DNA from 4 places in the Pseudomonas tohonis genome. Region 3 is predicted to be linked to each of the others. Evidence: predicted binding sites of a transcription regulator. Region 3 holds the regulator's gene; each other region holds the start of a gene.
The links. Region 3 encodes sigma-54, which starts transcription at its own class of promoters, with help from an activator protein. Its sites were predicted from a motif close to ANTGGCATNNANNTTGCTNT; they were not measured.
Positions count from the first base shown of each region.

Region 1: a site for sigma-54 is predicted at 1,691-1,710, ahead of glnK (P-II family nitrogen regulator). Genes of this name have one in related genera too.
Region 2: a site for sigma-54 is predicted at 6,003-6,022, ahead of glnA (glutamate--ammonia ligase). Genes of this name have one in related genera too.
Region 4: a site for sigma-54 is predicted at 3,294-3,313, ahead of flgB (flagellar basal body rod protein FlgB). Genes of this name have one in related genera too.

Region 1 is NZ_AP023189.1:348,200-356,044, forward strand. Features, by position in the region: gene HSX14_RS01595 (hypothetical protein) at 1-893, opposite strand, end outside; partial or broken gene HSX14_RS01600 (magnesium chelatase domain-containing protein) at 973-1,200, opposite strand; gene HSX14_RS01605 (accessory factor UbiK family protein) at 1,235-1,498, opposite strand; gene glnK (P-II family nitrogen regulator) at 1,908-2,246, shown strand; gene HSX14_RS01615 (ammonium transporter) at 2,281-3,600, shown strand; gene HSX14_RS01620 (secondary thiamine-phosphate synthase enzyme YjbQ) at 3,809-4,234, shown strand; gene sutA (transcriptional regulator SutA) at 4,311-4,634, shown strand; gene HSX14_RS01630 (HAD family hydrolase) at 4,694-5,398, opposite strand; gene xerC (tyrosine recombinase XerC) at 5,395-6,294, opposite strand; gene HSX14_RS01640 (DUF484 family protein) at 6,330-7,031, opposite strand; gene dapF (diaminopimelate epimerase) at 7,045-7,845, opposite strand, start outside.
Region 2 is NZ_AP023189.1:6,231,377-6,239,221, reverse strand. Features, by position in the region: gene ntrC (nitrogen regulation protein NR(I)) at 363-1,799, opposite strand; gene glnL (nitrogen regulation protein NR(II)) at 1,796-2,881, opposite strand; gene HSX14_RS28540 (DUF4124 domain-containing protein) at 3,071-3,691, opposite strand; gene HSX14_RS28535 (DUF4124 domain-containing protein) at 3,695-4,255, opposite strand; gene glnA (glutamate--ammonia ligase) at 4,499-5,905, opposite strand; gene thiI (tRNA uracil 4-sulfurtransferase ThiI) at 6,237-7,691, shown strand; gene typA (translational GTPase TypA) at 7,821-7,845, shown strand, end outside.
Region 3 is NZ_AP023189.1:1,394,107-1,401,951, forward strand. Features, by position in the region: gene HSX14_RS06445 (FagA protein) at 1-149, shown strand, start outside; gene fumC (class II fumarate hydratase FumC) at 146-1,522, shown strand; gene HSX14_RS06455 (tetratricopeptide repeat protein) at 1,576-2,022, shown strand; gene HSX14_RS06460 (superoxide dismutase) at 2,037-2,648, shown strand; gene HSX14_RS06465 (ZIP family metal transporter) at 2,714-3,601, shown strand; gene HSX14_RS06470 (HPr family phosphocarrier protein) at 3,697-3,969, opposite strand; gene rapZ (RNase adapter RapZ) at 3,985-4,842, opposite strand; gene ptsN (PTS IIA-like nitrogen regulatory protein PtsN) at 4,852-5,316, opposite strand; gene hpf (ribosome hibernation-promoting factor, HPF/YfiA family) at 5,330-5,638, opposite strand; gene HSX14_RS06490 (RNA polymerase factor sigma-54) at 5,721-7,220, opposite strand; gene lptB (LPS export ABC transporter ATP-binding protein) at 7,363-7,845, opposite strand, start outside.
Region 4 is NZ_AP023189.1:4,393,133-4,400,977, reverse strand. Features, by position in the region: gene flgA (flagellar basal body P-ring formation chaperone FlgA) at 1-651, opposite strand, end outside; gene HSX14_RS19905 (chemotaxis protein CheV) at 732-1,664, shown strand; gene cheR (protein-glutamate O-methyltransferase CheR) at 1,708-2,535, shown strand; gene HSX14_RS19895 (organic hydroperoxide resistance protein) at 2,607-3,032, opposite strand; gene flgB (flagellar basal body rod protein FlgB) at 3,360-3,764, shown strand; gene flgC (flagellar basal body rod protein FlgC) at 3,779-4,231, shown strand; gene flgD (flagellar hook assembly protein FlgD) at 4,252-4,938, shown strand; gene flgE (flagellar hook protein FlgE) at 4,972-6,285, shown strand; gene HSX14_RS19870 (flagellar basal body rod protein FlgF) at 6,504-7,244, shown strand; gene flgG (flagellar basal-body rod protein FlgG) at 7,291-7,845, shown strand, end outside.

The DNA.
Region 1 (7,845 bases), 1.0 Mb from region 3:
CCCCTTCCTGTTGACGTAGTGCTAGATCTCCCATCCCGGTCCCATTCTATGGAACCAATAGCGGGTACCCAGTCACAGCTTAATATTTGAGTAACTAGAAGTCGATTTTTGCCAATATTCCTGCCGAGCAGTTTAAAGCCGACTTTTCCTTCCGTTGGAGGAGCCGCCCGTATAGGCCATCGCTTAGACGATTGGCCGTCAGGTCCCCTGTCTGTGAAAATGGCTTTTGCTGCTCCGAGGGCATATTCATCGAAGAGCAACGCCGCCAAAAAATCTACTATCTGCTCAGGTACACCCTTCTTTAACCAGATTTTTTTATGCGGGCCAGTTGTAACGGATTTTTCTTTGTCATAAATGCTGAGCTCTGGATTAAGAATGTGCTCGCTAAGTACAAGCTCCGTCAGGAATGTTGAGTTCGCATAGAAGAAAAGAAAAATGTCTACGGATGGAATAATGACGCCGTAGCGGTCACCGTTATGGCCTATGCCCATATAAACCGTTTCGTTATCTTCCTCTGCGCTTGATTTTGTTCTTGGGATTATTGCCTCTGAGTTTTCTTCAGCAAAGCGTTTGAAGAACGTCAGATTTGCGCGAGAGAGATCAAGGGTGAGGCGTTTCTTTCTGGCCTCCACCAACTGGTAGTCGGTGCGAAGCAGGAACCCATCGCGTATGAGCCCATTTCGCCTCAGCGACGGCAGGTCGCCTATCGGCACAGGGACGATATCATCCGCCTCCTGCCTCGGTTGCTCACCGGGCTCCGTTACCTTTCCGATGACGACTTCGAGCCGCAGATCTTCCACGTCCGCATAGCTCTGCTTCACCAAGTACCTAAAGTTCTTGATGCGCCATAGGCCGTCCTTGTGGAGTTGTTCGTGATAAACCTCGCGGGTCATCTGAGCAATCTATTCTCATAAAAAGAGCACGATATTCTCAGATGCCAAAACCGCTATCAAATATTAAAACATCTTAGACCTTGGGCAGGTCGGCGGGAGCGAGGTTGAGGGTGATACGGCGCAGCGGGAATTCGAAGCCGCTGGTGAGGATGGCGCTGCGGACGCGGTCCTTGCTCTCCTTCACCGCCGTCTCCGGCAGGCCGACCAGGGCCAGCGAGGGCAGGCCGTTGGTCAGGTGCGCCTCGACCGTGACGGCCGGCGCTTCCACGCCCACCTGGGCGCGGCTGTGGACGAGGGCCAGGGACATGATCACTCCTTGATCGCTGTCACCGGCCGCCGGGTCATTCGGTCGGCGGCGGTGTCGGCGTGGCTTCGAGCTCGGCGACCTTGGCTTCCAGGGCCTCGAGGCGGGCGCGGGTACGGGCGAGGACGGCCATCTGGCTGTCGAATTCCTCGCGGCTGACCAGGTCGAGCTTGCTGAAGGCGCTCTGCAGCAGGGCTTTGAACTGGGTTTCGAATTCGGCGCGCGGCAGCGGGGTATCACCGCTGAACAGGCGGGAGGCGTGGGCACCGAGGGCGTCTAGCAGGGCTTTGGGCGGCAGCATGATGGACTTCCATGGACAGGCGGTGCGCAGTCTACCACGGGCGGTGGCAGGCCGATCCGGATGGACGGCGCACGATTTTTGAGCAACGGCCGATCATCCGCTGCGCCAAGTTGGTGCGTGTCGCCGGTGCCGCAACGGGCGCCGAGGGGGCATACGGCCAGTATCTGCTTGAAAAGAAGCGCTTTTGATGGAGCTGGCAAGCTTTCTGCTTTAGGGCTCATGACGCATGCACCGATGCAGTACCGGTGTGTCGGGCGAGGCGGGGGAGTGTTTCGCCGGAAGCGGTTGGTTTGCGTTCGAAGTGGCCGAGCCAGGGCGGTTCGACGCGTTACAAAGCCAGACACTGCGCTTAGACTTGAGCCGGGGTCGTTTTTCCTGGGGCAAGTCCACCAATACGGGAGAGAGTTTCATGAAGCTAGTCACTGCCATCATCAAGCCGTTCAAACTCGATGACGTGCGCGAGTCGCTGTCCGAGATCGGCGTGCAGGGCATCACCGTTACCGAGGTCAAGGGCTTCGGTCGCCAGAAGGGTCACACCGAACTGTACCGTGGCGCGGAATACGTGGTCGATTTCCTGCCCAAGGTGAAGATCGATGTCGCCATCGCCGACGATCAGCTGGATCGCGTGATCGAGGCCATCACCAAGGCAGCCAACACCGGCAAGATCGGTGACGGCAAGATCTTCGTCGTCAATCTGGAACAGGCCATCCGTATCCGTACCGGCGAAACCGGCACAGACGCGATCTAAGCCTCCGAACCCCAACGCCCCAGGAGAAAACAACATGACTCTGCGTAAAGCCGCAGGGCTAGGAGCCCTTTTGTCCCTCGTCACCCCCGGCCTGGCCATGGCCGCCGACGAGGTTGTGCTGAACAGTGGTGATACCGCGTGGATGCTGACCGCGACCGCGCTGGTGCTGTTCATGACCATCCCCGGCCTGGCGCTGTTCTACGGCGGCATGGTGCGTTCCAAGAACATCCTCTCGGTGATGATGCAGTGCTTCGCCATCACCGGCCTGATCAGCATCCTCTGGGTCATCTACGGCTACAGCCTGGCCTTCGACACCACCGGGATGGAACAGGGCGTCGTCAACTTCAACTCCTTCGTCGGTGGCTTCGGCAAGGCCTTCCTGTCCGGCCTGACCGTCGACAGCCTGACCTCCGCCTTCCCTGAAAGCGTGTTCATCACCTTCCAGATGACCTTCGCCATCATCACCCCGGCCCTGATCGTCGGTGCCTTCGCCGAGCGCATGAAGTTCTCCGCGATGCTGATCTTCATGGCCATCTGGTTCACCCTGGTCTACGCGCCGATCGCCCACATGGTGTGGAGCGGCAACGGTGGCCTGATGTGGGACTGGGGCGTACTGGACTTCGCGGGCGGCACCGTGGTGCACATCAACGCCGGTGTCGCCGGTCTGGTGGCCTGCCTGGTTCTGGGCAAGCGCAAGGGCTACCCGACCACCCCGATGGCCCCGCACAACCTGGGCTACACCCTGGTCGGCGCCGCCATGCTGTGGATCGGCTGGTTCGGCTTCAACGCCGGCTCCGCGGTCGCCGCCAACGGCACCGCCGGCATGGCCATGCTGGTGACCCAGATCGCCACCGCCGCCGCCGCCCTGGGCTGGATGTTCGCCGAGTGGCTGACCCACGGTAAGCCGAGCGCCCTGGGCATCGCTTCCGGCGTGGTCGCAGGCCTGGTCGCCATCACCCCGGCTGCCGGTACCGTCGGCCCGATGGGTGCCCTGATCATCGGCCTGGCCGCTGGCGTCCTGTGCTTCTTCAGCGCCACCAGCCTCAAGCGCAAGCTGGGCTACGACGACTCCCTGGACGCCTTCGGCGTGCACGGCATCGGCGGCATCATCGGCGCGCTGCTGACCGGTGTGTTCGCGGCCCCGGCCCTGGGTGGCTTCGGCACCGTCGAAGACATCGCCAGCCAGGTGTTCATCCAGTTCAAGGGCGTCGCCTTCACCGTGATCTACACCGCTGTCGTGACCTTCGTGATCCTCAAGGTCCTGGACCTGGTGATCGGCCTGCGTGTAAGCGAAGAGGAAGAGACCGTAGGCCTCGACCTGGCGCAGCACAACGAGCGCGGCTACAACCTGTAAGCGGCGGGGCCCGGCCCAAGTGCCGGGCCGTTCCACGGCGGCCCGGTGCCGCCGGACCTGGGGCCCTGGCTCGCTCGAGGTTGCCGTCGCCACGCGGCGTCGGCAGAGATTGCAACACGAGCCACGAAGGGCGCCCGCAAGGCGCCCTTTGCTTTTTCTGGAGCCGCGCTAGAATGCGCGCCGGACGACTTCGCAGCGGGAGACGCGCATGTGGCAGCAGACACTGATCACCCTTGGCGCGCGACCGCGGGGCTTTCATCTGGTGACCGATGAACTGCTTGCGAACTTGCCGGAACTGCGACGCTGTCGTGTCGGTCTGTTGCACCTGTGGCTGCAGCACACATCGGCATCACTGACCGTCAATGAGAATGCCGACCCCTCCGTGAGGCGCGATTTCGAGCGATTCTTCAATCGCCTCGTGCCCCAGGGGGAAGGTGGCTACGAACATGACTACGAAGGCCCGGATGACCTGCCGGCGCATTTCAAGTCGAGCCTGCTGGGCTGCCAGCTGACGCTGCCGATACAGGAAGGGCGGCTCGCGCTGGGGACCTGGCAGGGCATCTACCTGGGGGAACATCGCGATCATGGCGGTGCACGTCGGGTAGTCGCCACGCTCAATGGCGAGGCGATCTGATTTTTTTCCAGTGGCGTTAGCGCGCTGGCGCGGCTGGGCTATAACTAACCTGCTTTGGCAAGACAAGAGGTAGAACATGAGCGACGAAGATCTGGAACAAGACGAGCTCGAGGCATCCGACGAGGATGAGGGCGAGGAGCTCGCCGCAGCCGAAGACAGCGACGACGGCGACAGCGAAAGCGACAGTGAATCCCCCGCGCCTGCCGGCAAGAGCAAGAAGGCGGCGGTAGAGGTCGAGGAACTGCCGAGCATCGAAGCCAAGCAGAAGGAGCGCGATGCGCTCGCACGGGCCATGGAGGAATTCCTGGCGCGTGGCGGCAAGGTGCAGGAGGTCGAGCCCAACGTGGTCGCCGACCCGCCGAAGAAGCCCGACAGCAAGTACGGCAGCCGTCCCATCTGAGGTTCGTCGCCCCATGAAGAAGCCCGCGTTCAGCGGGCTTTTTCATGGGCGCCGGGTACTCAGCCCGGGGTGTTCCAGCGGCCCAGCAGGGCCGGCAGTTCCGCCAGGCTGCGAATTTCCGCGTCAGGATCGGTCTCGCCCTCCCAGGGCTTGCCCTGCGGGTTGAACCAGATGGCGCGCATCCCGGCGTTGCGTGCGCCGTGGATGTCGTCGCTGGGGTGGTCGCCGATGTGGACCGCCCGCTCGGCCGCGACCCCGGCGCGTTTCAGGGCTTCCTCGAAGGGGTGCGGGTCGGGCTTGCCGACGCCCAGCTCCTCGGCGCACAGGGCGAACTGGAAGTAGTCGGCCAGTCCCAGGCGGCGCACATCGGCGTTGCCGTTGGTGATCACCGCCAGGCGATAGCGGTTGGCGAGAATCTCCAGGGTCGGGTGCACCTCGGGGAACAGGTCGATGCGGTGGCGTGCCTCGAGGAAGACCTCGAAGCCGCGGCTGGCCAGGGTGCCCGCCTCGTCACGGGGATAACCGGCCTCTTCCAGTGCATGGAAGAGGATGCGCCGGCGCAGCTCGCTGAGACGGTGCTTGAGCCCGGGCTCGTCCGCCAGCAGCCGCGCGCGGATCGCCCACAGGTGCTCGATGGGCACCGGGCCCAGCTTCGGTGCCTGCAGCGCCAGCCACTCGCGCAGCGCCGCCTCGGCGCCGTGCATCACGGTGGCGACGTCCCAGAGGGTGTCGTCGAGGTCGAAGGTGATCAGCTGGATGCTCATTCGTCGCTCGCCTTGTTCCGCTTGGCCCGGGGATGGGCCTTGTCATAGACCGCCGCGAGGTGCTGGAAGTCCAGGTGGGTGTAGATCTGCGTGGTGGAGATGTCCGCATGGCCGAGCAGTTCCTGCACGGCGCGCAGGTCCTGGGACGACTCCAGCATGTGGCTGGCGAAGGAGTGGCGCAGCATGTGCGGATGCAGGTGCTGGCCCAGCTCGCGCACCCCGGCGGCGCGCACGCGCAACTGGATGGCGCGCGGCCCCAGGCGGCGCCCGGTGCGGCCGATGAACACGGCGCCGTCCTGCGGGTTGGCCAGGGCGCGCAGTGGCAACCATTGTTCCAGCGCCTGCCGGGCCATGCGTCCGACCGGCAGCTCGCGCACCTTGTTGCCCTTGCCGTGCACGCGCACGCTGCCGTCGGCCAGGTCGAGGCCGTCGAGGTTCAGGCCCACCAGCTCGGACAGGCGCAGGCCGGAGGAATAGAACAGTTCGAGGATCGCCTGGTCGCGGCGGGCGATGAAGTCGTCTTCGACCGCGCCGTCCAGCAGCTGCTGGGCGCGATCGGCGTCGAGGGTCTTGGGCAGGCGGCGCTCGCCCTTGGGCGCGCTGAGCCCGCTGGCCGGGTCGTGGCGGCAGACGCCTTCGCGTACCAGGTAGCGGTAGAGCCCCCGTACCGCGGAGAGCAGGCGTGCCAGGCTGCGGCTCGACTGCCCCTGCTGGTGCAGCCGGGCGACCATGCTGCGCAGGGTGCGCGGGTCGAGCGCGGACCAGTCGGCGACGGCGAAGGCCTCGCAAAGGGCGACGACCTTGCCCAGGTCGCGACGGTAGCCGTCGAGGGTATGGGGGGAAACCTGGCGCTCGCTGCGCAGGTGCTCAATATAGCGGTCCAGATCGGCGTTCATCCGTCTACTCCTGCCGCTGTGCCGTCGCCCGCCGCCTACCTCACCGAACGCAGCGGGGAGGCGAAGAGGGGCAGCACACGGGCCAGGACCTCGGCGATGTAGCCGAGGAACAGGGTGCCCAGCGAGCTCTTGTAGTGCTGCGGATCATGGCTGCCGATGGCCAGGATGCCGTGCTGGCCCTGGTGGTTGAGGGAGACCACGGCGGCGGAGCCGACCCTGGCGCCCTCTTCCTTGCCGAAGAGGAATTCCAGCTCATGGGCACGCAGCACGCCGCAGATGGTCTTGCCGGCGACCAGCAGGCCGCCGACGGCCTGTTGCGCTTCCACGCTGGTGACGCTGCGGCCTACCGGCAGGGTGCTGTCGCTGAACAGGATGAGGCTGACGAAGGGCACCTGGAACTCGTGGCGCAGGCTGTCTTCCACCGCGCTGACCACCTCTTCCAGGGTGCCGGCGTCGAGCAGGTCGAGCACCAGGCGGCGGGTCTTGTCGAACAGCCGGTCGTTGTCCCGGGCGACGTCCATCAGCTGCGAGAGCCGATGGCGCATCTCGATGTTGCGCTCGCGCAGCAGCTTGACCTGGCGCTCCACCAGGGAGACGGCCTCGCCCGGCTGGTGCGGGATGCGCAGTTCGGGGATCAGCTCCTCGTGGTCGACGAAGAACTCCGGGTGGTGCCGCAGGTAGGCGGCGACCGTCTCGGCCTCGAGGTGCTGAGGCGGTTCCTGGTGCTTGTCACTCATGCTCGCTGCTCGCTCATAGGCGGACCTGCCCTTCGTACACGCGTACGGCGGGTCCGGTCATCATCACGGACTGGTCCGGGCCGGCCCATTCGATGGACAGCTTGCCACCCGGCAGCTCCAGTTGCACGGGCGAGTCCATCCAGCCCTGGCGGATGGCGGCGACCGCGGCGGCGCAGGCGCCGGTGCCACAGGCCTGGGTTTCCCCCGCACCACGCTCCCACACGCGCAGGCGCGCCTGGTGGCGGTCGATGACCTGGAGGAAGCCGACGTTGACCCGCTGCGGGAAGCGCGGGTGGTGCTCGATCTTCGGGCCCAGCTCGTGGACCGGGGCGCTGCCGATGTCGTCGACCCGCAGCACCGCATGGGGATTGCCCATGGACAGGGCGGCCAGCTCGACCTGGCGACCGTCGACCTCGACGGCGTAGCTCAGCGCCTCGGCGTCGGCGACGAAGGGGATCTGCTGGGGCGCCAGGCGGGGCGGGCCCATGTCGACGCGGACCTGGCCATCGGCGCGCACGTCCAGCTCGATGATCCCGCTCTTGGTCTCGACGCGGATCTGCTTCTTCACCGTCAGGCGCTTGTCCAGCACGAAGCGGGCGAAGCAGCGGGCGCCGTTGCCGCACTGTTCGACCTCCGAGCCATCGGCGTTGAAGATGCGGTAGCGGAAGTCGACGTCCGGGTTGGTCGGCGCCTCGACGATCAGCAGCTGGTCGAAACCGATGCCGGTGTGGCGATCGCCCCATTGCTTGGCGTGCTTGGGCTGGATGTGCGCGTGCTGGCTGACCAGGTCGAGGACCATGAAGTCATTGCCCAG
Region 2 (7,845 bases), 2.0 Mb from region 3:
GCCGGATGCGTTTCCCCTGGCGGGAAACGCCTGGGCCCTGGCTGTTTTCTGAGCACATTTTTGATGCGCCGAAGCGGTGCGAGGCACCAGTGGGGATCGTTTTGCCCGTCCGCTACCGATGATGGTGCGAGGCGGCCAGCGGCCCGGATGGGCCGTGAGGCAGAGGGGCACGCCTGGCGAAGGCGGGGAGGGAGCAGGAGCGAATCCATTCGCGGTAGGCCTTTCCGAGGGGCTTGCGGGCCGGCGTGCGGTCCGTCGCGAACGAACTCGCTCCTACAACGCGGTGAGGCGGGGTGGCCGCCTGAAATGCTTCGCGGGCCAGCAGGCCCGCGAGGTCGGAGTGGAGGGTGGAGCCGGGCCGATCAGGCGTCGTCGCCGTCGTCCTCGTCGCCGCCATCCACCTTCATGCCCAGTTCCTTGATCTTGCGGGTGAGGGTGTTGCGGCCCCAGCCCAGCAGCACGGCGGCGTCGCGGCGACGGCCCGCGGTGTGCTTGAGTGCGGTCTCGATCATGATCCGTTCGAACGACGGCACCGCGCTGTCCAGCAGGCTGGACTGGCCGCGGGCCAGCGCCTGGTCGGCCCACTGGCGCAAGGCCTGCTCCCAGTTGGTGACCGGCGCTGCGTCCTGGGGCTGGGTGAGCAGTTCCGGCGGCAGGTCGTCCACGTGGACTTCGCGACCCGAGGCCATGACGGTGATCCAGCGGCAGGTGTTCTCCAGCTGGCGCACGTTGCCCGGCCAGGGCAGGTTCTTCAGGTATTCCTCGGTCTCCGGCTTGAGCAGCTTGGGCTCCACGGCCAGCTCCTGGGCCGCACGGGCGAGGAAGTGGCGGGCCAGCGCGGGGATGTCCTCGCGGCGGTCGGACATGCGCGGGATATGGATGCGGATGACGTTGAGGCGGTGGAACAGGTCTTCGCGGAACTTGCCGGCCTGCACCAGGTTTTCCAGGTTCTGGTGGGTGGCGGCGATGATGCGCACGTCCACCTTCACTGGGGTGTGGCCGCCCACGCGGTAGAACTCGCCGTCGGCCAGCACGCGCAGCAGGCGGGTCTGGGTGTCGGCCGGCATGTCGCCGATCTCGTCGAGGAACAGGGTGCCGCCGTCGGCCTGCTCGAAGCGACCGCGACGCTGGTTGGCCGCGCCTGTGAAGGCGCCTTTCTCGTGGCCGAACAGCTCGGACTCCATCAGGTCCTTGGGGATCGCCGCCATGTTCAGGGCGATGAAGGGCGAGGCGGCGCGCGGGCTGTGGCGATGCAGTGCGTGCGCCACCAGCTCCTTGCCGGTGCCGGATTCACCGTTGATCAGCACGGTGATGTTGGAGTGGCTGAGGCGGCCGATGGCGCGGAACACCTCCTGCATCGCCGGTGCCTCGCCGATGATCTCGGGGGTGCGCGGCTGGTTGGCCGGGGCTTCCAGGCTCTGCTGCTCCTGGGCGTGCTGGTTGGCGCGCTTGACCAGGGAGACCGCCTCGTCGACGTCGAAGGGCTTGGGCAGGTATTCGAAGGCACCGCCCTGGTAGGACGCCACCGCGCTGTCCAGGTCCGAATGGGCGGTCATGATGATCACCGGCAGGCGCGGGTGCAGCTCGCGGATGCGCGCCAGCAGGTCCAGGCCGCTGGCACCGGGCATGCGGATGTCGGAGATGATCACGTCCGGCTGCTGGCGGGTCAGGCGGGTGAGCACGCTGTCGGCGCTTTCGAAACTCTGGGTGGTCATGCCTTCCTGTTGCAGGGCCTTTTCCAGGACCCAGCGGATGGAGCGGTCGTCATCGACGATCCAGACAGTTTCACTACGAGTCATGAGGATGCGGCTCCTTGTTCCAGCGGCAGGAAGATCGAGAAGACGGTGTGGCCGGGATGGCTCTCGCACTCGATGAGCCCCTGGTGCTGGCTGATGATGTTCTGGGCGATGGCCAGCCCGAGCCCGGTACCGTCCGGGCGCCCGCTGACCATGGGGTAGAAGATGGTTTCCTGCAGCTCGGGCGGGATGCCCGGGCCGTTGTCGATGATCTCCACCTTGGTCACCAGGCGGTGCCGGGTGTGGCCGATGGTGAACTGGCGCAGGGTGCGCGAACGCAGGGTGATGCGCCCGAGGCGCAGGTCGTTGTTGGCGGAGATGGCCTGCATGGCGTTGCGCACGATATTGAGCACGGCCTGGATCATCTGCTCGCGGTCGATGAGCACGTCCGGGATGCTCGGGTCGTAGTCGCGCACCAGGGTGATGCCGCCCTGGCTCTCCGCTTCCACCAGGCTGCAGACACGCTCCAGCACTTCGTGGACGTTGGTCATCGCCAGCGACGGCAGCTTGTTGGAGCCGAGCATGCGGTCCACCAGGTTACGCAGGCGATCGGCCTCCTCGATGATGACGTTGGTGTAGTCCTTCAGGTGCTCTTCCGGCAGCTCGCGGGAAAGCAGCTGGGCGGCACCACGGATGCCGCCCAGGGGGTTCTTGATCTCATGGGCGAGGCCGCGCACCAGCAGTTTGGTGGTTTCCTGCTTGGACAGCTGGGCCTCTTCCTTGGTGATGCGCAGCAGCCGGTCGCGCGGGTGCACTTCCAGCAGCAGCAGGGTGGCGCCCTTGTTGAGGATGGGCGTCACCGCATAGTCCACCGTCAGGGTCTGCCCGGCGAGGGAGGTAAGCATGGCCTCGCGCTTGGTGAAGGGGTGCGCCTGTTCCACCGCCTGGCGCAGCGAGGTCAGGGCCTCGGGCGACTCGGTGAACAGCTCGCTGATGAACTGGCCGTGGCTGCGCTGGCCGCTGACGGCCAGGAGCATCTCGGCCGCCGGGTTCATGTACTCGAGCCGCAGGTCGGCGTTGAGCAGGATCACCGCGGTGGTCAGGTTGTCGAGCAGCAGTCGGTGCAGGGCGTCGTTGATGGTCATAGGTCGGGCATCTCGGCGATGGGCAGGAAAATGCAAGAAGCAAACCAAGCCCTGAAAAGACGCGCTGGAACAGGCCGCCAGCCGCTTGCGGCTGCTTTTCAGCGCAGTGCGGCGGCATGCGGGCGAACCAAAATGGGGAGAGTATAGAAATCGGTGCAGCCTGACGCACCATTGCGGTGCGTCGCGGGATCAGAAGAACGGGAGGATGCCGATGATGCCCTTGTCCGGCTCCTTGGGCTTGTCCTTGAGCGGGCATTCGGGGCGTACGCCGTAATCGGCCTTCTTGCAGGGGCGCGCCTGGCGCTTCTGCGCCAGGGTGATGCGCATGATGTGCACCGGCTGGTTCGGCGTGCGCTCCACCACCCGTTGCTTGTCGTCGATGATCTCCACCGCCAGCTGGTGCGTGCCGCGATCGAGGTTGCTCAGCGGGAAGACCGGGCTGCGACCGGGTTCGCCCTGGGCCTTGCCGTCGAGCACCAGGCGGTAGTTGTGGCCGTCGCGCAGGCCGGGCTCGCTCATGGCGGTGACGATGAGGTTGCCCTCCATGTCGCGCACCGTGGCGTCCGGCTCGGGCACCAGGATGCGCAGCACCTGGTAGCCCAGCTCGCGGGGGATGGCGGCGGGCGGCAGCACGGCCGGGGCCGCCGGCTGGGCGGTCATGCCGTTGGAGGGGGTCAGTTCGATGCGCTCGGCGTTGCCGGGCTTGGGCCGGTCGGTGAAGACGCGGTTACCTTCCTCGTCGATGTAGGTGTAGACCTGGGCCATCGCCGGCAGGCAGGCGAACAGCAGGCAGAACAGGATCGTGCGCATGGGTCAGATGGCTGGCTTCGGAGTGGGTTTCGGAGGGGGCGGCGGGCGCAGCGCGGGGCTGCTGGTGTTGACCCGCTGCACGGTGAAGGTGATGGTCTCGCTCTGTTGCACGACCTGATCGCCCGCGAGCACCTGGACCGCGAGGCTGTGCTCGCCGCGATCGGCGTTGACCACCTGCAGGCGCGGCACGTTGACCTTCTGGCCCTCGGGCTTGCCGTCCAGCAGCAGTTGCAGCCGGTGGCCGGTGCGCAGGCGCGGCACCAGGTGCACGCCGACGGAGAAGGTGCCGTTGTTGGCGCGCAGGGCTTCGTCGCTGGGCACGTCGGTCAGGCGGAGTTCCTGATAGGCCGCCTCGGCTGCCTGGTCCTTCGCGGCGGCGGGCGGGGTGGCGGGCTTCTGCGCTTCCACGGTGTTGGTGGTGGGCAGGGTGACCTCTTCGGTCCGGGTGCCATCCGGCGGCTGGTTGGTGAAGACCGTGTTGCCGTTGGCGTCGGTGTACTTGTAGATCTGCGCCGCCGCGGGAAGCGTCAGCGACAACAGCAGGCAGGTGAGCAGGAGGCGCATGGGCCGGTCTCCTCTGGATGATGCCGCTAAGCGTTGCACCGGCGCGCCGGGCTGGCAAGTTCGGCCTGATGCGGCTGTGCGGCGCAGCCGGAAAATCGTGATCCCTCCGGTGCTGCGCTGCGCTGGCGGCGTGGCCGATGCCGAGCGCACGGGGCCCATTCCCGGGACAAAAAAAGGCCTCCCGAAGGAGGCCTCTCTAGTCCGTGCCGCTCGCGCGGCACGCTGCCTGTGCGGGCTGCCGGATCAGACGCTGTAGTACAGGTCGTATTCCAGCGGGTGCACGAAGGTGCGCACCTTGATTTCTTCTTCGCTCTTCAGCTCGATGTAGGCATCGATGAAGTCGTCGCTGAACACGCCGCCCTTGGTCAGGAACGCACGGCCCTTGTCCAGTTCTTCCAGCGCCTCTTTCAGGCTGCCGCAAACCTGCGGGATCTCTTTCGCCTCTTCCGGCGGCAGGTCGTACAGGTTCTTGTCGGCGGCATCGCCGGGGTGGATCTTGTTCTGGATACCGTCCAGGCCGGCCATCAGCAGGGCGGCGAAGGCCAGGTAGGGGTTGGCAGCCGGGTCCGGGAAGCGCGCTTCGATGCGGCGTGCTTTCGGGCTGGATACGTACGGGATGCGGATCGAGGCGGAACGGTTGCGGGCGGAGTAGGCCAGCATGACCGGTGCTTCGAAACCCGGAACCAGACGCTTGTACGAGTTGGTCGACGGGTTGGTGAAGCCGTTCAGGGCCTTGCCGTGCTTGATGATGCCGCCGATGAAGTACAGGGCGGTGTCGGACAGGCCGGCATAGCCTTCACCTGCGAAGGTGTTCTTGCCGTCTTTGGCGATCGACAGGTGCACGTGCATGCCCGAGCCGTTGTCGCCGTACAGCGGCTTCGGCATGAAGGTGGCGGTCTTGCCATAGGCATCGGCCACGTTGTGCACGCAGTACTTCAGGGTCTGGACTTCGTCAGCCTTGGCAACGAGGGTGTTGAACTTCACACCGATTTCGTTCTGGCCGGCAGTCGCCACTTCGTGGTGGTGAACTTCGATGACCAGGCCCATCTCTTCCATGGCGTTGCACATGGCGGTACGGATTTCGTGGTCGTGGTCGCACGGCGGAACCGGGAAGTAACCGCCCTTGACGGCCGGGCGGTGGCCCTTGTTGCCGCCTTCGACGTCCTGGTCGGTCATCCAGGAGCCTTGCTCGGAGTAGATCTTGAACATGGAGCCGGAGATGTCGGACTTGAACTTCACTTCGTCGAAGATGAAGAACTCGGGTTCCGGGCCGACGAAGACGGTGTCACCGATACCGGTGGTCTTCAGGTACTCCTCGGCGCGCTTGGCGATGGAGCGCGGGTCGCGGTCGTAGCCTTGCATGGTGCTCGGCTCGATGATGTCGCAGACCAGGATCAGGGTCGGCTCTTCGGTGAACGGGTCGAGCACGGCGGTGCTGTCGACCGGCAGCAGGATCATGTCGGAGGCTTCGATGCCTTTCCAGCCGTGGATGGACGAGCCGTCGAACATCTTGCCCACTTCGAAGAACTCGTCGTCGAGTGCGTCGCGTGCCGGCATGGTCACGTGGTGCTGCTTGCCTTTGGTATCGGTGAAGCGCAGGTCTACCCACTTCACGTCATGGTCTTTGATCAGTTGAAGCGACTTCGACATGGTGTCCTCCAGGTGAATGGGGAGCTGGAAAAGTTGAGCCCCCAATAAAAGGTGAAGCCGGGGCGGCATAGTCCGCCAGGGCAACCTGCCTCACAAGGGAGCAAATTGCGTGCCAGTGCCCTGGAATGGGCAAGCGCCCTAGAACACAGGCAGGCCGGGGGCTGAAGATCGATTGTGTACAGTTTTGCGCACCAATTCCGTGCTCCGCACGTCGTGATTGCACCTGTTTGGTGCGCACTCAAGGGGTGTGATTGATTTTGGTCAAAGCTTGAACAATTTCCGCTATAATCCGCGCCCCTCTTTTTCCGTTGTCCCAGCAAGCGCTGTTTTCATGAAACTCATCATCAAGGTCTTCCCCGAAATCACCATCAAGAGCCGGCCGGTGCGCAAGCATTTCATCCGCCAGCTCGCGAAGAACATTCGCGTGGTGCTGCGTGATCTCGACCCGGAAGTCGAAGTGAGCGGCATCTGGGACAACCTGGAGCTGGTTACGACGCAAACTGATCCGAAGCTCCTCGCCGAGATGATCGAGCGCCTCACCTGCACCCCGGGCATCACCCACTTCCTTGAGGTCAACGAGTACCCGCTCGGTGACTTCGACGACGTGCTGGAAAAGTGCAAGCTGCACTACGCCGACCAGATCCCCGGGAAGATCTTCTCCGTGCGCTGCAAGCGCGCCGGCAAGCACACCTTCACCTCGATGGAGCTGGAGAGCCACGTGGGCAGCCGCCTGCGTCGCGAGTGCAACGCCGCCGGCATCTCGCTGAAGAACCCGGAAGTGGAAGTGCGCATCGAGGTGCGCGACCAGCGCCTGTTCGTCATCCACCACCAGCACGACGGTCTCGGCGGCTACCCGCTGGGTTCGCTGGAGCAGACCCTGGTGCTCATGTCCGGCGGTTTCGATTCCACCGTCGCCGCCTACCAGATGATGCGTCGTGGCCTGATGGCCCACTTCTGCTTCTTCAACCTCGGGGGCCGCGCCCACGAGCTGGGCGTGATGGAAGTGGCCCACTACCTGTGGGAGAAGTTCGGCCGGTCCCAGCGCGTGCTGTTCATCAGCGTGCCGTTCGAGGAGGTGGTGGCCGAGATCCTCGGCAAGGTCGACAACAGCCAGATGGGCGTGATCCTCAAGCGCATGATGCTGCGGGTCTCCACGCGCATGGCCGAGCAGTTGCGCATCGAGGCGCTGGTCACGGGCGAGGCCATCTCCCAGGTGTCCAGCCAGACCCTGCCGAACCTCTCGGTGATCGACTCGGCCACCGACATGCTGGTGCTGCGCCCGCTGATCGCCAGCCACAAGCAGGACATCATCGACACCGCCACCCGCATCGGCACCGCCGAGTTCGCCAAGCACATGCCCGAGTACTGCGGCGTGATCTCGGTGAACCCGACCACCCGCGCCAAGCAGAGCCGCATCGAATACGAAGAGGCGCAGTTCGACATGGCCGTGCTGGAGCGTGCCATCGAGCGTGCCCGCCTGATCCCCATCGACCGCGTGATCGAGGAACTGGGCCAGGACCTGAAGGTAGAAGAGGTCGGCGAGGCGTTGCCGGGCCAGATCGTCATCGACATCCGCCATCCGGATGCCCAGGAAGATGAACCGCTGGAGCTGCCCGGCATCGAAGTCCAGGCCCTGCCGTTCTACGCCATCAACAGCCGCTTCAAGGAACTGGACGAAAACCGTCAGTACCTCCTGTATTGCGATAAAGGCGTCATGAGCCGCCTGCATGCTCACCACCTGCTCAGCGAGGGGCATGCCAATGTGCGCGTTTATCGCCCGGCCTAAACAGCCCGGGCTGTACGGCGGCAGCATCCGCCACCGCCCCCCCGACCAGTGGGCGGGCTGAATCGAACGTTTTTCATACAGGCCGCCTAGACTCAGCGGCGAACCGAATCCTCTGATCGAGATACACAAGTGATCGAAAAACTACGCAACATCG
Region 3 (7,845 bases):
ACGCCTATCTACCCCTGCAAGCCCTGCGTCCGCTGGCCCGCGACCCGTTGCGTCGCCAGCGCCTGCTTGGCCTGCAGCGGCGCCTGGCGACCCTTCGCCTGGCGCCATCCTTGAGCTTCATCGAACCGGAAGAAGGACATACAGCGTGACTGACACCCGAATCGAACGCGACAGCATGGGCGAGCTGGCGGTCCCCGCCAAGGCGCTCTACGGGGCCCAGACCCAACGGGCGGTGAACAACTTCCCGGTTTCCGGACAGCGCATGCCGGCAGCCTTCATCCGCGCGTTGATCCTCGCCAAGGCGGCTGCTGCGCGGGCCAACGTCGACCTGGAGCAGATCGGCCCGGCGATGGGCGATGCCATCGTCAGCGCCTGCCAGGAGTTGCTGGCCGGTGATTTCATGGCGCACTTCCCGGTGGATGTGTTCCAGACCGGCTCGGGCACCAGTACCAACATGAACGCCAACGAGGTGATCGCCACCCTAGCCAGCCGCCTGCTGGCGGAGCAGGTCAGCCCCAACGACCACGTCAACTGCGGGCAGAGCAGCAACGACATCATCCCGTCGAGCATCCACGCCAGCGCGGCCATCGAGTTGAGCGAGCGCCTGCTGCCCGCCCTCGGTCACCTGCTCAAGGTGCTCTGCGAGAAGTCCCTTGACGTTCGACCCTACGTGAAGACCGGCCGCACCCACCTGATGGACGCCATGCCGGTGCGCATGAGCCAGGTGCTCGATGGCTGGGCCCAGCAGGTGCAAAGCAACATCGAGCACCTGCGTGCGCTGATGCCGAGCCTGCAGCAGCTGGCGCAGGGCGGTACCGCCGTCGGCACCGGGATCAATGCGCACCCGCGCTTCGCCGAGCGCTTCTGCTCCGAGCTGAACCTGCTGACCGGCCTGCAATTCACCCCGGGCAGCAACTTCTTCGCCCTGATCGGTTCCCAGGACACCGCGGTGGCCCTGTCCGGCCAGTTGAAGACCGTGGCGGTGACGCTGATGAAGATCGCCAACGACCTGCGCTGGATGAACTCCGGCCCGCTGGCGGGCCTGGCCGAGATCGAGCTGGAGGCGTTGCAGCCGGGCTCCTCGATCATGCCGGGCAAGGTCAACCCGGTGATCCCCGAAGCCACGGCCATGGTCGCCGCCCAGGTGATCGGCAATGACGCGGCGATCACGGTCGCCGGGCAGTCGGGCAACTTCGAGCTGAACGTGATGCTGCCGGTCATCGCCCACAACCTGCTGAACAGCATCCAGCTGCTGTCGAGCAGCAGCCTGTTGCTGGCCGACCGCGCGGTGGCGAGCTTCCGCGTCAATCAGCCGAAGCTGGACGAGGCGCTGTCGCGCAACCCGATCCTGGTCACCGCGCTCAACCCGATCATCGGCTACCTCAAGGCCGCCGAGATCGCCAAGCAGGCGTATCGCGAGGGCAGGGCGGTTATCGACGTAGCCCAGGAGAACACCGACCTCGGCCGCGCCGAACTGGAAAAGCTGCTCGACCCGGAGAAGCTCACCGAGGGCGGCCTCTAGCCGCGACCCGGGTGCCGCGCAGGCGGCGCCCTTCGCCCACCCGGAGGTGGCCGATGGAGTACTGGAAACGAACCATCGAGGCAGGCAACCACTGCTTCCGCGCCGGTGAATGGATCGAGGCGCGCGAGCGCTACCTGCAGGCCCTGGCCCAGGCGCAGATGCTCCTTGAGCGCTGGCCTGACCCGGACCAGGCGGTGGCGGCGTTCGTGGTCTCGCACCACAACCTGGCCGACCTGCACCTGATGCTCGGGCAGCCGGAGGAGACCGCCGAGAACCTCTGCGCCTGCCACGAGCGCCTGTTGCAGGTGCTGCGCGACCCGGGCCTGCCCGAGACATTGCGCGACGTCGCCTTGCGCCACAGCCGCTGCACCTACGGCAGCCTGTTGCAGTTCATCCAGGAGCACGGCGCCTATCCCCGCACCGATCGCCTGCTCGGCATCGCCCCTGGGCACTCGTCGCGGGCGACGCCGCACCTTGCCCGCAGCCGCTACTACCACTGAACGAGGACCCGACCATGACCTACAGCCTGCCCACGCTGCCCTACGCCTACGACGCCCTGGAGCCGCACATCGACGCGCAGACCATGGAGATCCATCACAGCAAGCACCACCAGGCGTACATCAACAACCTCAACGCCGTGCTGGAGGGCAGCCCTCTCGGGCAACTGCCCGTGGAGTCGCTGCTGCGGCGCCTGGCCGAGGTGCCCGAGCCGCTGCGCGCCGCGGTGATCAACAACGGCGGCGGCCATGCCAACCATTCGTTGTTCTGGACCGTGATGTCACCCAGTGGCGGCGGTGAGCCCCACGGCACGGTACGGACGGCCATCAAGGCCGAGCTGGGCGGGTTCGTCGCCTTCAAGGAAGCCTTCACCAAGGCGGCGCTGACGCGTTTCGGCAGTGGCTGGGCCTGGCTCAGCGTGACGCCGGACAAGCGCCTAGTGGTGGAGAGCAGCGGCAACCAGGACAGCCCGCTGATGAAGGGGCACGTGCCGATCCTCGGGCTGGACGTCTGGGAGCACGCCTATTACCTGCGCTACCAGAACCGACGCCCCGAATACATCGGTGCGTTCTACAACGTCATCGACTGGGCCGAAGTCGATCGTCGATACCGTGAGGCGATGGCCTGATGCCCGAATCCGACCTGCACGGCCTGGGCGTCGAAGAGCGCCTGCACCCGCCCGGCCGGGGCGCCATGCTGCCCCTGCTGCCGAGCGGGCTTTCCCTGCGCCAGGTCCTGGGGCTCTGTGTGATGCTCGCCGGTTGCGTGCTGCTGTGCTGGCAGGCGGTGCTGGTTGCCGAGCGTGCGCTGGAGCCCCATCTCTGGCATGCCCTGAAGTCGGGCGCGCTGTGCGCGTTGGGCACCGCAGTCGGGACCTTGCCGGTGCTGTTCATGCGCAGCATCTCGGCGCGTACCTCCGACACCCTGCTGGGTTTCGGTGCCGGTGTGATGCTGGCGGCGACGGTGTTCTCGTTGCTGATCCCCGGCCTCGAGTCTGCCGGGCAGCTGGGCTTCTCCCGCTGGTCGGCGGGGTTCCTGATGAGCCTCGGCCTGTTGTTGGGCGCCAGTGCACTGTTCGGCCTTGGCAGGTTGTTGCCGGAGCGGCAGCTGGAGGTCGACACGCGAACCGATCGCCTGGTGCTGGCGCCGCGCATCCTGTTGTTCGTCATCGCCATCGTCCTGCACAACATCCCCGAGGGCATGGCCGTGGGGGTGGCAGCGGGCGCCGGGCTGGCGGGTGCGGATGGCCTGGCATTGGGCATCGCGCTGCAGGACCTGCCGGAGGGGCTGATCATTTCCTTGGTATTGGCGGGGGCGGGTATGTCACGGGGCTGGGCGATGCTGATCGGTGCGGCATCCGGGGTGGTCGAGCCGCTGTTCGCGTTGCTTTGCGCCTGGCTGGTGCAGGTGTCGGTGCTGCTGTTGCCCTGGGGCCTGGCCTTGGCGGCGGGAGCGATGCTGTTCGCGGTGACCCACGAAATCATTCCGGAGTGCCACCGCAAGGGGCATGAGACCGCCGCGAGCCTGGGGCTGGCGGCGGGCTTCTGTCTGATGATGGTGCTGGATACGGCGCTGGCCTGATCGGCCGATGCTTCAGGCGGCGACGCAGTGAGGCGTCGCGCGGCGGTGTGTCCGCTTGCGCTGCGTGCCTGGCGCCGCCGGGTGGAGGCCTGTCTTCACTCGCCTTCGTCGAAGCGATTGTTGATCAGTTCGATCAGCGCGTTGAGCGCATCGTCGTCCTGCTCGCCTTCGGTGTGCAGGTGGATGGCGGTGCCCTTGCCTGCGGCGAGCATCATCACGGCCATGATGCTCTTGCCGTCCACCAGGCTTTCCGGGTTGCGACCGACGCGGATCTGGCAGGGATAGCGGCCGGCGACGCCGACGAACTTGGCGGCGGCACGGGCATGCAGCCCCAGTTTGTTGATGATGGTGATTTCACAGGCTGGCATCGCGGCGGGGATCCTTTAACTGAGGTCGCGGTGGCGAACCTGGACGTTCTTCAGGTTGGGTTTGAGTGCCTGCCCGAGGCGTTCGGCCAGGTACACGGAGCGGTGGTGGCCGCCGGTGCAGCCGATGGCGACGGTGACATAGGCGCGGTTGCTGGCGGCGAAGCGCGGCAGCCATTTGTTCAGGTAGCCGAGGATGTCCTGGTACATCTCCTCGACATCCGGCTGGGCGGCTAGGTATTCGGCGACGACGGCATCCTGGCCGGAGTGGTCGCGCAGCTCGGGCTTCCAATAGGGGTTGGGCAGGCAACGCACGTCGAATACCAGGTCGGCGTCGACCGGCATGCCGCGTTTGAAACCGAAGGATTCGACGAGGAAGGCGGTTCCCGGCTCGGGCTTGTTCAGCAGGCGCAGCTTGATGCTGTCGCGCAGCTGGTAGAGGTTGAGGTGGGTGGTATCGATCTTCAGATCGGCCAGGTCCGAAATGGGCGCGAGCAGCTTCGACTCGTCGAGGATGGCTTCGGCCAGGGAGCGGTCTTCGTTGGTCAGCGGGTGTCGCCGGCGGGTTTCGGAGAAGCGCTTGAGCAGGGTCTCGTCATCCGCGTCCAGGTACAGCACGTCGCACTGGATATGGCGCGCGCGGGCCTCTTCGAGCAATTCGGGGAAGCGCTTGAGCTGGCTGGGCAGGTTGCGCGCGTCGATGGACACGGCGACCTGCGGATGCAGCAGCTCGGTCTGCAGCAGGGCGCGTTCGGCCAGTTCGGGGAGGAGGCCGGCGGGCAGGTTGTCGATGCAGTAGAAGCCGTTGTCCTCGAGGACATCGAGGGCGGTGCTCTTGCCTGAGCCTGAACGGCCGCTGACGATGATCAGGCGCATGGCAAGGTCCTAGCGTCCGTTCTGGACGTCCACTACCACCTGATACAGGCTGTCGCTGCTCTGCGCCACGCGCAGGCGGTCGCGCACTTCGGTGCGGTCCAGCATGCTGGCGATCTGGCGGAGCAATTCCAGGTGCTCGTCGGTGGCGGCTTCGGGGACCAGCAGTACGAACAGCAGGTCCACCGGGGCGCCGTCGATGGCGTCGAAGTCGACGGGGGCCTCCAGGCGCAGCACGGCGCTGATGGGCGCGGCGCAGCCGGGAAGCCGGCAATGGGGGATGGCGATACCGTTGCCGAAACCTGTCGAGCCGAGTTTCTCCCGGGCGATCAGGCTTTCGAAGATATCTTGCGAGTCGAGGTCGGGAAGTTCGCGAGCAACCAGGTTGGCGATCTGTTCCAGGACACGTTTTTTGCTGCCGCCCGGCACGTTCACGAGGGAACGGCCGGGGGTCAGGATTTGCTCAAGTCGGATCATAGGAAGGGGAATGTCAGCGGGCGGTTGCGCCCTGCTGGCGGTTCAGCTGCTTTTCCTTGTGTTTGATCAGTTGGCGGTCGAGTTTGTCCGTAAGCAGGTCGATGGCCGCGTACATGTCTTCATGCTCCGCATTGGCCACGACCTCACCACCGGCGATGTGCAGGGTGGCTTCGATCTTCTGCTTCAGTTTCTCCACCTGCATGATCACCTGCACATTGGTGATCTTGTCGAAGTGGCGCTCCAGTCTGTCGAACTTCTCGACGACATAGTCGCGCAGGGCGTCGGTCACATCCAGTTGATGTCCACTGATGTTGACTTGCATACCGCTTTCTCCTTATTGCCCGTGTGTAAGAGACAGGCTAACGGGCCTGCCACCGGAACACTTTGGCGTGGATCAATCCGCGTCACATCAGCCGCTTGCGTTCGCTGGAAGGCGCTATCCCGAGGGATTCCCGGTACTTGGCGACTGTGCGGCGGGCCACTTGGATACCCTGTGCTTCCAGTAAACCAGCGATCTTGCTGTCGCTCAACGGCTTTTTGGCATTTTCCGCAGCGACCAGTTTCTTGATGATCGCGCGGATGGCGGTGGACGAGCATTCACCGCCTTCGGAGGTGCTGACGTGGCTGGAGAAGAAGTATTTCAGCTCGTATATGCCACGGGGGGTGTGCATGAATTTCTGGGTGGTGACGCGCGAAATGGTCGACTCGTGCATGCCCACCGCTTCGGCAATGTCATGCAGTACCAGAGGCTTCATCGCCTCGTCGCCGTACTCGAGGAAACCGCGCTGGTGCTCGACGATCTGGGTCGCCACCTTCATCAGGGTCTCGTTGCGGCTTTGCAGGCTCTTGATGAACCAGCGTGCTTCCTGCAGCTGGTTGCGCATGAAGGTGTTGTCGGCACTCGAGTCTGCCCGGCGGACGAAGCCGGCGTAGTGCGGGTTCACGCGCAGGCGAGGGACGGCTTCCTGGTTCAGCTCCACCAGCCAGCGCTCGTTGTGCTTGCGCACGATGACATCCGGCACGACGTATTCGGGTTCGCTGGCCTCGATCTGCGAGCCGGGACGCGGATTGAGGCCCTGGATCAGCTCGATCACCTGGCGCAGCTCGTCTTCCTTGAGCTTCATGCGGCGCATCAGCTGGCTGTAGTCGCGACTGCCCAGCAGGTCGAGATAGTCGCCCGCCAGGCGCTGCGCTTCGCTCAGCCAGGGAGTCTTAGGCGGCAACTGGCGCAGTTGCAGGAGCAGGCATTCGCGCAGGTCGCGAGCGCCGACACCCGCCGGCTCGAACTGCTGGATACGGCGCAGGACAACCTCGACTTCGTCGAGCTCGATCTCGAGTTCGGGGTCGAAGGCCTCCACAACTTCCTCGAGGGTTTCCTCCAGGTAGCCGTCATTGTTGATGCAGTCGATGAGGGTGACGCCGATCAGGCGATCGGTATCGGACATGGGCGCCAGGTTGAGCTGCCACAGCAGGTGGCTCTGCAGGCTCTCGCCGACCGAGGTGCGGGAGGTGAAATCCCACTCGTCGTCGTCGGAGCTGGGCAGGCTGCTGGCGCTGGTCTGGTAGACATCTTCCCAGGCGGTGTCGACGGGCAGCTCGCTGGGGATGCGCTCGTGCCATTCCCCGTCTTCGAGGCTTTCGCTCTCGGAAGTGGGGACGCTGGATTCCTGGAAGCTGGATTCCTGGCTGGCGGAGTTGGGCTGCTGCTCGCTTTCGGCCATGGGGTCGGAGTTGTCGAAGTCCTCTCCTTCCTCCTGGCGTTCAAGCATGGGATTGGACTCCAGCGCCTCCTGGATTTCCTGCTGCAGATCCAGGGTGGACAGTTGGAGTAGGCGGATGGCCTGTTGCAGCTGCGGGGTCATCGTCAGCTGCTGGCCCATCTTCAGGACTAGCGATGGTTTCATGGCAGGGGGCTTAGCACCTTATTCGCCGGCGCGCATGCGCCATCCACTACAGGGCGCCGAGGCGCCACCAGGAAGCAAATTATATGCCTGACCTTGAATGATTTTTCTACTGCTCGCAACTTCTGCGTGCAAGGGCTGGCCTTCAGAGGCGGAATTCGTGCCCCAGGTAGACTTCCTTGACCAGTTGGTTGGCCAGGATCTCTTCCGCACTGCCTTCGGCGATGAGTTGGCCGTCATTCACGATGTAGGCGGTTTCGCAGATATCCAGGGTCTCGCGGACGTTGTGGTCGGTGATCAGCACGCCGATCCCCTTCGCCTTGAGGTGGTGGATGATCTGCTTGATGTCGCCCACGGAGATGGGGTCGACACCGGCAAAGGGTTCGTCGAGCAGGATGAACTTGGGGGCGGTGGCCAGGGCGCGGGCGATCTCGACGCGGCGGCGCTCACCACCGGACAGGCTCATGCCGATGCTGTCGCGGATGTGGCTGATGTGGAATTCCTGGAGCAGGCTCTCCAGCTCGCGATGGCGGCCGGCGCGGTCGAGTTCCTTGCGGGTCTCGAGGATGGCCATGATGTTGTCGGCCACGCTGAGCTTGCGGAAGATCGAGGCTTCCTGAGGCAGGTA
Region 4 (7,845 bases), 3.0 Mb from region 3:
CTCGCCGGGCATGCGCACGCTGATGCTGCTGCTCCTGGCGGTGATCACCACCTGGTCGCCCTTGCGGATCACCTCTGCGGTCTCCAGGTGCACCGGCGCCAGCACCTGGTCGGCGACCACGGCGCGGGTCAGCTTGAAGCCTTCGGCCTGTGCGGGGTCGGTGAGGTAGCCCTGGTTGAGCAGGCCCACCTCGCGTTCCACCAGGTTGTAGTCATCCGAGGTGACGACCGCCCCCCTGCGCAGCGGACGGGCTACTACTATTACTTCCCGGAACAGCCGCACCTGCGCGGGGACGTAGATGCTCCACGGCGTGCTGCCTTCGCAGCGCACGCTGACGGTGACCCGGCCGATGGGTTGTGCCGGGCTTTCCAGTGCGACCGTCAATTCCCTGTCGCAGGCGGCGAGACGCAGGCGCGGGTCGAGACGGTTGATCTGAATGTCGTAACGACCCTGGATATTGTTGGTCTGCAGATAATCCTCCACCGTGAACTCAAGAAAGCCTTGGGTGGAGCCGATAAGGACTTCGGGCGAAGTGAGTTCCTCAGCCGAGGCGCCGTTATGGCCGAGGCCGAGCAAAACAAGTAAAAGAGCCTTAAAAAGATGGCGGCGTTGTGCCATCGTGTGTCGGAAAATCGTCGTCATAGCGTTCATATCAAGATCAAAAGCAAGGCCCGTGCCGCCTGCTACTCTAAGGCGAAGCGTGCTGAAGCTAATAACGGGAGAGTCCTGGCATGGCCGGTGTATTGGATTCGGTTAACCAGCGTACGCAACTGGTCGGTCAGAACCGGCTGGAGTTGCTGCTGTTCCGGCTGGATGGGACCCAGCTCTACGGGATCAACGTGTTCAAGGTGAAGGAGGTGCTGCAATGCCCCAAGCTCACCATCATGCCCAAGTCGAGCCCGGTGGTTCGCGGTGTGGCCAATATCCGCGGGGGCACCATTCCCATCCTCGACCTGGCCATGGCCACCGGTCGACGCGGGCTGGATGACCTGAAGAACAGCTTCGTCATCATCACGGAATACAACACCAAGGTTCAGGGTTTCCTGGTGCGCTCGGTGGAGCGCATCGTCAACATGAACTGGGAGGAGATCCATCCGCCACCCAAGGGGACCGGTCGTGAGCACTACCTGACCGCGGTCACCCGGGTCGACAAGAACCTGGTGGAGATCATCGACGTGGAGAAGATCCTCGCCGAGGTCGCACCGACTTCCGAAGTCATTTCCGAGGGCGTGATCGACCAGAACACCCAGGCCAGTGCCGTCACCAAGCGGGTGCTGATCGTCGACGACTCGTCGGTGGCCCGCAAGCAGCTGATCCGCTGCCTGGAGACGGTGGGCGTCGAGGTCACGGCGCTCAACGACGGCCGCCAGGCGTACAACTACCTGCACGACATGGTCGAGCAGGGCAAGGCGCCGGAGAAGGAGTTGCTGATGATCATTTCCGACATCGAGATGCCGGAAATGGACGGCTACACGCTGACGGCGGAGATCCGAGGCGATGCGAGAATGCAGAAACTGCACATCCTCCTGCATACTTCGCTCTCCGGCGTGTTCAACCAGGCGATGGTGAAGAAGGTCGGCGCGGATGATTTCCTCGCCAAGTTCCGACCCGACGACCTGGCGGCGCGGGTGATCGAGCGGATCAGAATCGCTGATGGCGGCTGAGGGATGACTCCCCCAGGAAACAGATATGAATGAGGCGGGCCTAGTGTCTTCAGGTAACTTGGATTTCGAGCAGTTCCGGACCTTCCTGGAAAAAACCTGCGGCATCCTGCTGGGAAGCAACAAGCAGTACCTGGTATCCAGCCGCCTTAACAAGCTGATGGAGCAGAACGGCATCAAGACCCTGGGGGAGCTGATCCAGAAGATCCAGGGTTCCCCCCGAGGCGGCCTGCGCGAGCAGGTCGTCGATGCCATGACCACCAACGAGACCCTGTGGTTTCGCGACACCTATCCCTTCGAGGTACTGAAGAGCCGGGTGTTGCCGGAGATGATCAAGGCCTCGCCCAATCAGCCGCTGCGCATCTGGTCGGCGGCCAGTTCGTCCGGGCAGGAGCCGTTCTCCCTGTCCATGGCGATCGACGAGTTCGAGAAGACCAACCTCGGCCAGCTCAAGGCCGGCGTGCGCATCGTCGCCACCGACCTGTCCAGCGCCATGCTCGCCGCCTGCAAGGCCGGCGAGTACGACAGCCTGGCGATGGGGCGCGGGCTCTCCCAGGAGCGCCTGACCCGTTACTTCGACCCCAAAGGGCCGGGGCGCTGGGTGGTCAAGCCGGCGATCCGCAACCGTGTCGAGTTCCGCCCGCTGAACCTGCTGGACAGCTACGCGGCACTGGGCAAGTTCGACATCGTCTTCTGCCGCAACGTGCTGATCTACTTCTCCGCCGAGGTGAAGAAGGACATCCTCACGCGCATCCACGCCACGCTGAAACCCGGCGGCTACCTGTTCCTCGGTGCGTCCGAGGCGCTCAACGGCCTGCCGGACCTGTACCAGATGGTGCAGTGCAGCCCGGGGATCATCTACAAGGTCAAGTGACCCGCGGATGAAATGAAGAAGGGAGGCGAAAGCCTCCCTTTTCATTGGCACCGCAACGGTGGCGCGTACCCTCAAACCAGCGTGCGGGTCACGTTGATGTTGCCCTGGGTCGCGTTGGAGTAGGGGCACACCACGTGCGCCTTGTCGATCAGGTCCTTGGCCACGGCCTTGTCGACGCCCGGCAGGGAGATGCGCAGCTCCACCTCGATGCCGAAACCCGTGGGCAGCGTGCCGATGCCGACGATGCCTTCGATGGACGCGTCGTCCGGCAGGGCGACCTTCTCCTTGCCGGCCACGAACTTGATGGCACCGAGGAAGCACGCCGAATAGCCGGCCGCAAACAACTGCTCGGGGTTGGTTCCTTCACCTCCCGGCCCGCCCAGTTCCTTGGGCGTGGTCAGCTTCACATCCAGCACGCCATCGGACGAAACGGCACGGCCTTCACGGCCGCCGTAGGCTTCGGCGTAGGCGCGGTACAGGGCTTTTTCGATGGGCATTTCGATCTCCTCGGGTTCGTCGATCAAGGGGCGATGGCGGCGTTGCGCAGCGGCTGCCGCCAAGCGGAAACCAAAGCCTAGACCACGTGGGCAAAAGGAGAGGGCAGGGCGGCGATCGCCGCTGGCGGCCATTGCCGCCCAGCGGCAAGATCGCCCAACCGCGTTGCCGTCGGCACCGGCAAAAGCGGTAATGCCTTGCCGTTGCCGCTTCGATTGCCGCTCGGATTTATATCAAGTCATTGAAAATAAAGGGTTTTAAAAGTTGGCACAGCCTTTGCTGAATGTCAGGCAGACAAACCGAACTGCCACTCGGCAAAGGTCAGAGACATGAGCATCAGCTTCGAAAGCGCCCTTGGCATCCATGAAAAGGCCCTCAACTTCCGCACCCAGCGTGCCGAAGTGCTGGCCAACAACATCGCCAACGCCGACACGCCCAACTACAAGGCGCGTGACCTGGACTTCAAGGCCGTGCTCCAGCAGCAGGTGGAGAACAGCAAGGGCACCTTCCATGCCAACCTGACCAACGAGCGCCACATCGCCGCCGAAGGCGCCAGCCTGTTCGACGAAAGCCTCAAGTACCGGATTCCGTTCCAGCCCTCGATCGACCAGAACACCGTCGACCTGCAGCAGGAACAATCGACCTACACCGAGAACTCCATGCAGTTCCAGGCCAGCTTCACCCTGCTCAACAGCAAGTTCAAAGGGCTGGTCAGCGCCCTGCGCGGCGAATAAGAGGAGATCACACCATGTCACTGTCCAGCGTCTTCAACATTGCCGGCACCGGCATGAGCGCCCAGAGCACTCGCCTGAACACCATCTCCAGCAACATCGCCAACGCCGAGACGGTGTCCTCCAGCATCAACCAGACCTACCGTGCCCGTCACCCGGTCTTCTCGACCATGTTCCAGAGCCAGCTCAACAGCGAGGGCGGCAGCAGCGGCTCGCTGTTCGCCGGCGAGGACGAATCCGGTCGTGGCGTGCAGGTGCTCGGTGTGATCGAAGACCAGAGCGCCCTGACCCCGCGCTACGAGCCGAACCACCCGGCTGCCAACGCCGATGGCTACGTGTACTACCCCAACGTCAACGTGGTGGAAGAGATGGCCGACATGATTTCCGCCAGTCGCGCCTTCCAGACCAACGTCGAAATGATGAACACCGCCAAGCAGATGATGCAGCGCGTGCTGACCCTGGGTCAGTAAGGCGCGAGTGAGGGAACAAGATGAGCGTTGACAGCGTAAGCGGAACTTCGAGCAGCTCGGTCCTCGACCAGTACAAGCTCAAGGACAACGACAAGACCAAGGACAGCTCGCTGGGCAAGGACCAGTTCCTGCAGCTGCTGGTGGCCCAGATGAACAACCAGAACCCGCTGGACCCGCAGACCAACAGCGAGTTCGTCGCGCAACTGGCCCAGTTCAGTACCGTGGAAGGCCTCGACAACCTGAACACCAGTGTCGAGAGCATCCTTTCCAGCACCCAGTCCTCGCAGGCGCTGCAGGCGTCCTCCCTGGTCGGCCGCAAGGTCATCGTCACCACCAACAAGGCGGTGGTGGACACCAGCGAGACCATGAAGGGCAGCATCAACCTCACCGGCGCCAGCACCAACGTCTACGTCAACGTGCTGGACAGCAAGGGCAACACCGTCAACCGCATCAACCTGGGCGCCCAGAGTGCCGGCCAGGTCAGCTTCATGTGGGACGGCAAGGATTCGAGCGGCAACGTCGCGCCGAACGGTACCTACACCTTCCAGGCCGAGGCGGCCATCGACGGCAAGACGGTGGCGATGTCCACCAACCTGCCGGCGAACGTGGACAGCGTCACCCTCGGCCTGAATGGCGCCGAGATGACGCTCAACCTCGCCGGGCTGGGCAGCGTCGCACTCTCCAAGGTCAAGGTCATCGGTCAATAATCGTCGGCGGCGCCGGCGTTACAGGAGCATCCCATGTCGTTCAATATCGGACTCAGCGGCATCCGTGCCGCCTCCAGTGACCTCAATATCACTGGCAACAACATCGCCAACGCCGGCACCGTCGGCTTCAAGCAATCCCGTGGCGAGTTCCAGGACCTATACTCGGCCTCCGTGCTCGGTTCCGGCAGCAAGACCATCGGCAGCGGCGTGCTGCTGGGCAACGTCGCCCAGCTCTACAACCAAGGCACCATCGACTACACCGAGAACGCCCTCGACCTGGCGGTGAACGGCAACGGCTTCTTCATCACCAGCAACAACGGCGCCATCAGCTACACCCGCGCCGGCTACTTCGGCACCGACAAGAACGGCTACATCGTCGACAACAACGGCTATCGCCTGCAGGGCTACTCGGTGGATGCCAACGGTGCGCTGCAGAGCGGCGTGGTCGGCGACCTGGTGATCCAGACCAACAACCAGCAGCCCAAGGCCACCACCACCATCACCCAGCCGTTCAACCTCAACTCCACCAACACGGTGCCGACCAAGACGCCGTTCGACCCGGCCGACCCGACCACCTACAACTCGTCGACCTCGGTGAACATCTATGACGCCCAGGGCAACGCCCACGTCATGACCCAGTACTTCGTCAAGTCGGCCACCCCGGCCAACTCCTGGACCATGAACGTGCTGATCGACGGTCGCAACCCGACCAACCCGGCCAGCACCGCGCCGATCAGCACCACGGTGGGCTTCACCAGCTCCGGCCAGCTCGACACCAGCACCTTCACCGGCACGGGCGGCTTCACCGTCAACGCCGACGGCACCCTGGGCATCACCGGCTGGGTGCCGGCACAGTCCAACGGCGCCACGCCGCCGGTCTGGAGCGCCAACGGTGCCGCCGCCGCGCCGACCATCAGCTTCGATATCCGTGGCTCGACCCAGTTCTCCAGCGCCTTCGCGGTGACCAAGGTCGCCCAGGACGGCTACACCACCGGCCAACTGTCGGGCCTGGAGATCGACGACGAGGGCAACATCTTCGCCCGCTACACCAACGGCCAGTCGAAGATTCAGGGCCAGGTGGTGCTGGCGAACTTCGCCAACGTCCAGGGCCTGACCCCGGTGGGCAAGACCTCCTGGGTGCAGTCCTCCGAATCCGGCGAGCCGGTCATCGGCACACCGCGTTCCGGCACCCTGGGCGCCCTGCAGTCCGGCGCCCTGGAGGCCTCCAACGTCGACATCTCCACCGAGCTCGTCGACCTGATCGTGGCGCAGCGCAACTACCAGGCCAACGCCAAGACCATCGAGACCGAGAACGCGGTCACCCAGACCATCATCAACCTGCGTTGAGTGGTGCTTGCCGCCCGGGTCATCGGGCGGCAAGGACCTTGCCGCTGGCGGCAGCCCCTCGCCGCCACGGCATTCGAAGGCCCCTTGCTTGGGCCTTTTTCTTTTGCATTTTTTCTTATGTATCAGTGGCTTGTACTGGTTTTTCCGTTTCTGGCACAGCAATTGCTGAATAGCCTGCAAAGAGTCAGCGGGCGTCAAAAGCCCACTCGGAGAACCCCATGGACAAGATGCTGTACGTCTCCATGTCAGGCGCCAGCCAGAACACCCTGGCCCAGCGTGCCCACGCCAACAACCTGGCGAACATTTCCACTACGGGCTTTCGCCGCGACTATGAGCAGGCCCGTTCCATGCCCGTGTTCGGCGACACCTTTCCGGCGCGCGTCTACGCCATGAGCGAGCGCCCCGGCACCGACTTCACCCCGGGCTCCATGCAGGAAACCGGTCGTGACCTGGACATCGCCATCGGTGGCCAGGGCTGGATCGCCGTGCAGTCGGGCAACGGCAGCGAAGCCTATGTGCGCACCGCCAGCCTGCAGGTCGACGCCCTCGGCCAGCTGCGTACCGGCGACGGTTTGCCGGTGATCGGCAATTCCGGTCCCATCGCCATCCCGCCGGAACAGAAGGTGGAGATCGGCGCCGACGGCACCATCAGCATCCGTTCCCTGGGCGAGGCCCCGAACGTGATGGCCCAGGTCGACCGCATCAAGCTGGTCAACCCCGATCTCAAGCAGCTTGAAAAAGGCACCGACGGCCTGATGCGCCTCAAGAGCGGCCAGCCCGCGCCGGTGGATGGCGCCGTCCAGGTGACCTCGGGCTTCCTCGAGGGCAGCAACGTCAACGCGGTGGAAGAGATGACCGCGATCCTCTCGCTGTCCCGCCAGTTCGAACTGCACGTGAAGATGATGCGCACCGCCGAAGACGATGCTTCGGCGATGGCACGGGTCATGCAACTCAGCTAATTACCAGTACGCGGCGCCATGAAACCGGCGCCCGAGGAGAACGAAGATGCTTCCGGCACTCTGGGTCAGCAAGACGGGCCTCGCGGCTCAGGACATGAACCTGACCACCATTTCCAACAACTTGGCGAACGTATCGACCACGGGTTTCAAACGTGATCGCGCCGAGTTCGAGGACCTGCTGTACCAGATCCGCCGCCAGCCCGGCGCGCAGAGCACCCAGGACAGCGAACTGCCCAGCGGCCTGCAACTGGGTACCGGTGTGCGCATCGCCGGCACCCAGAAGATCTTCACCCAGGGCAGCCTGCAGACCACCGAGCAGCCGCTCGACCTGGCGGTGAACGGCCGTGGCTTCTTCCAGATCCTGATGCCGGACGGCACCGTCGCCTACACCCGCGATGGCAGCTTCCACCTGAACTCCGACGGCCAGGTCGTCACCTCCCAGGGCTATCCCCTGGAGCCGGCGATCGTGCTGCCGGCCGAGGTGCAGACCTTCACCGTGGGCGAGGACGGCACCGCGTCCGTCACCACCTTCGGCAACCCGACGCCGCAGGTGATCGGCAACATCCAGACCGCCGACTTCGTCAACTACGGCGGCCTGCAG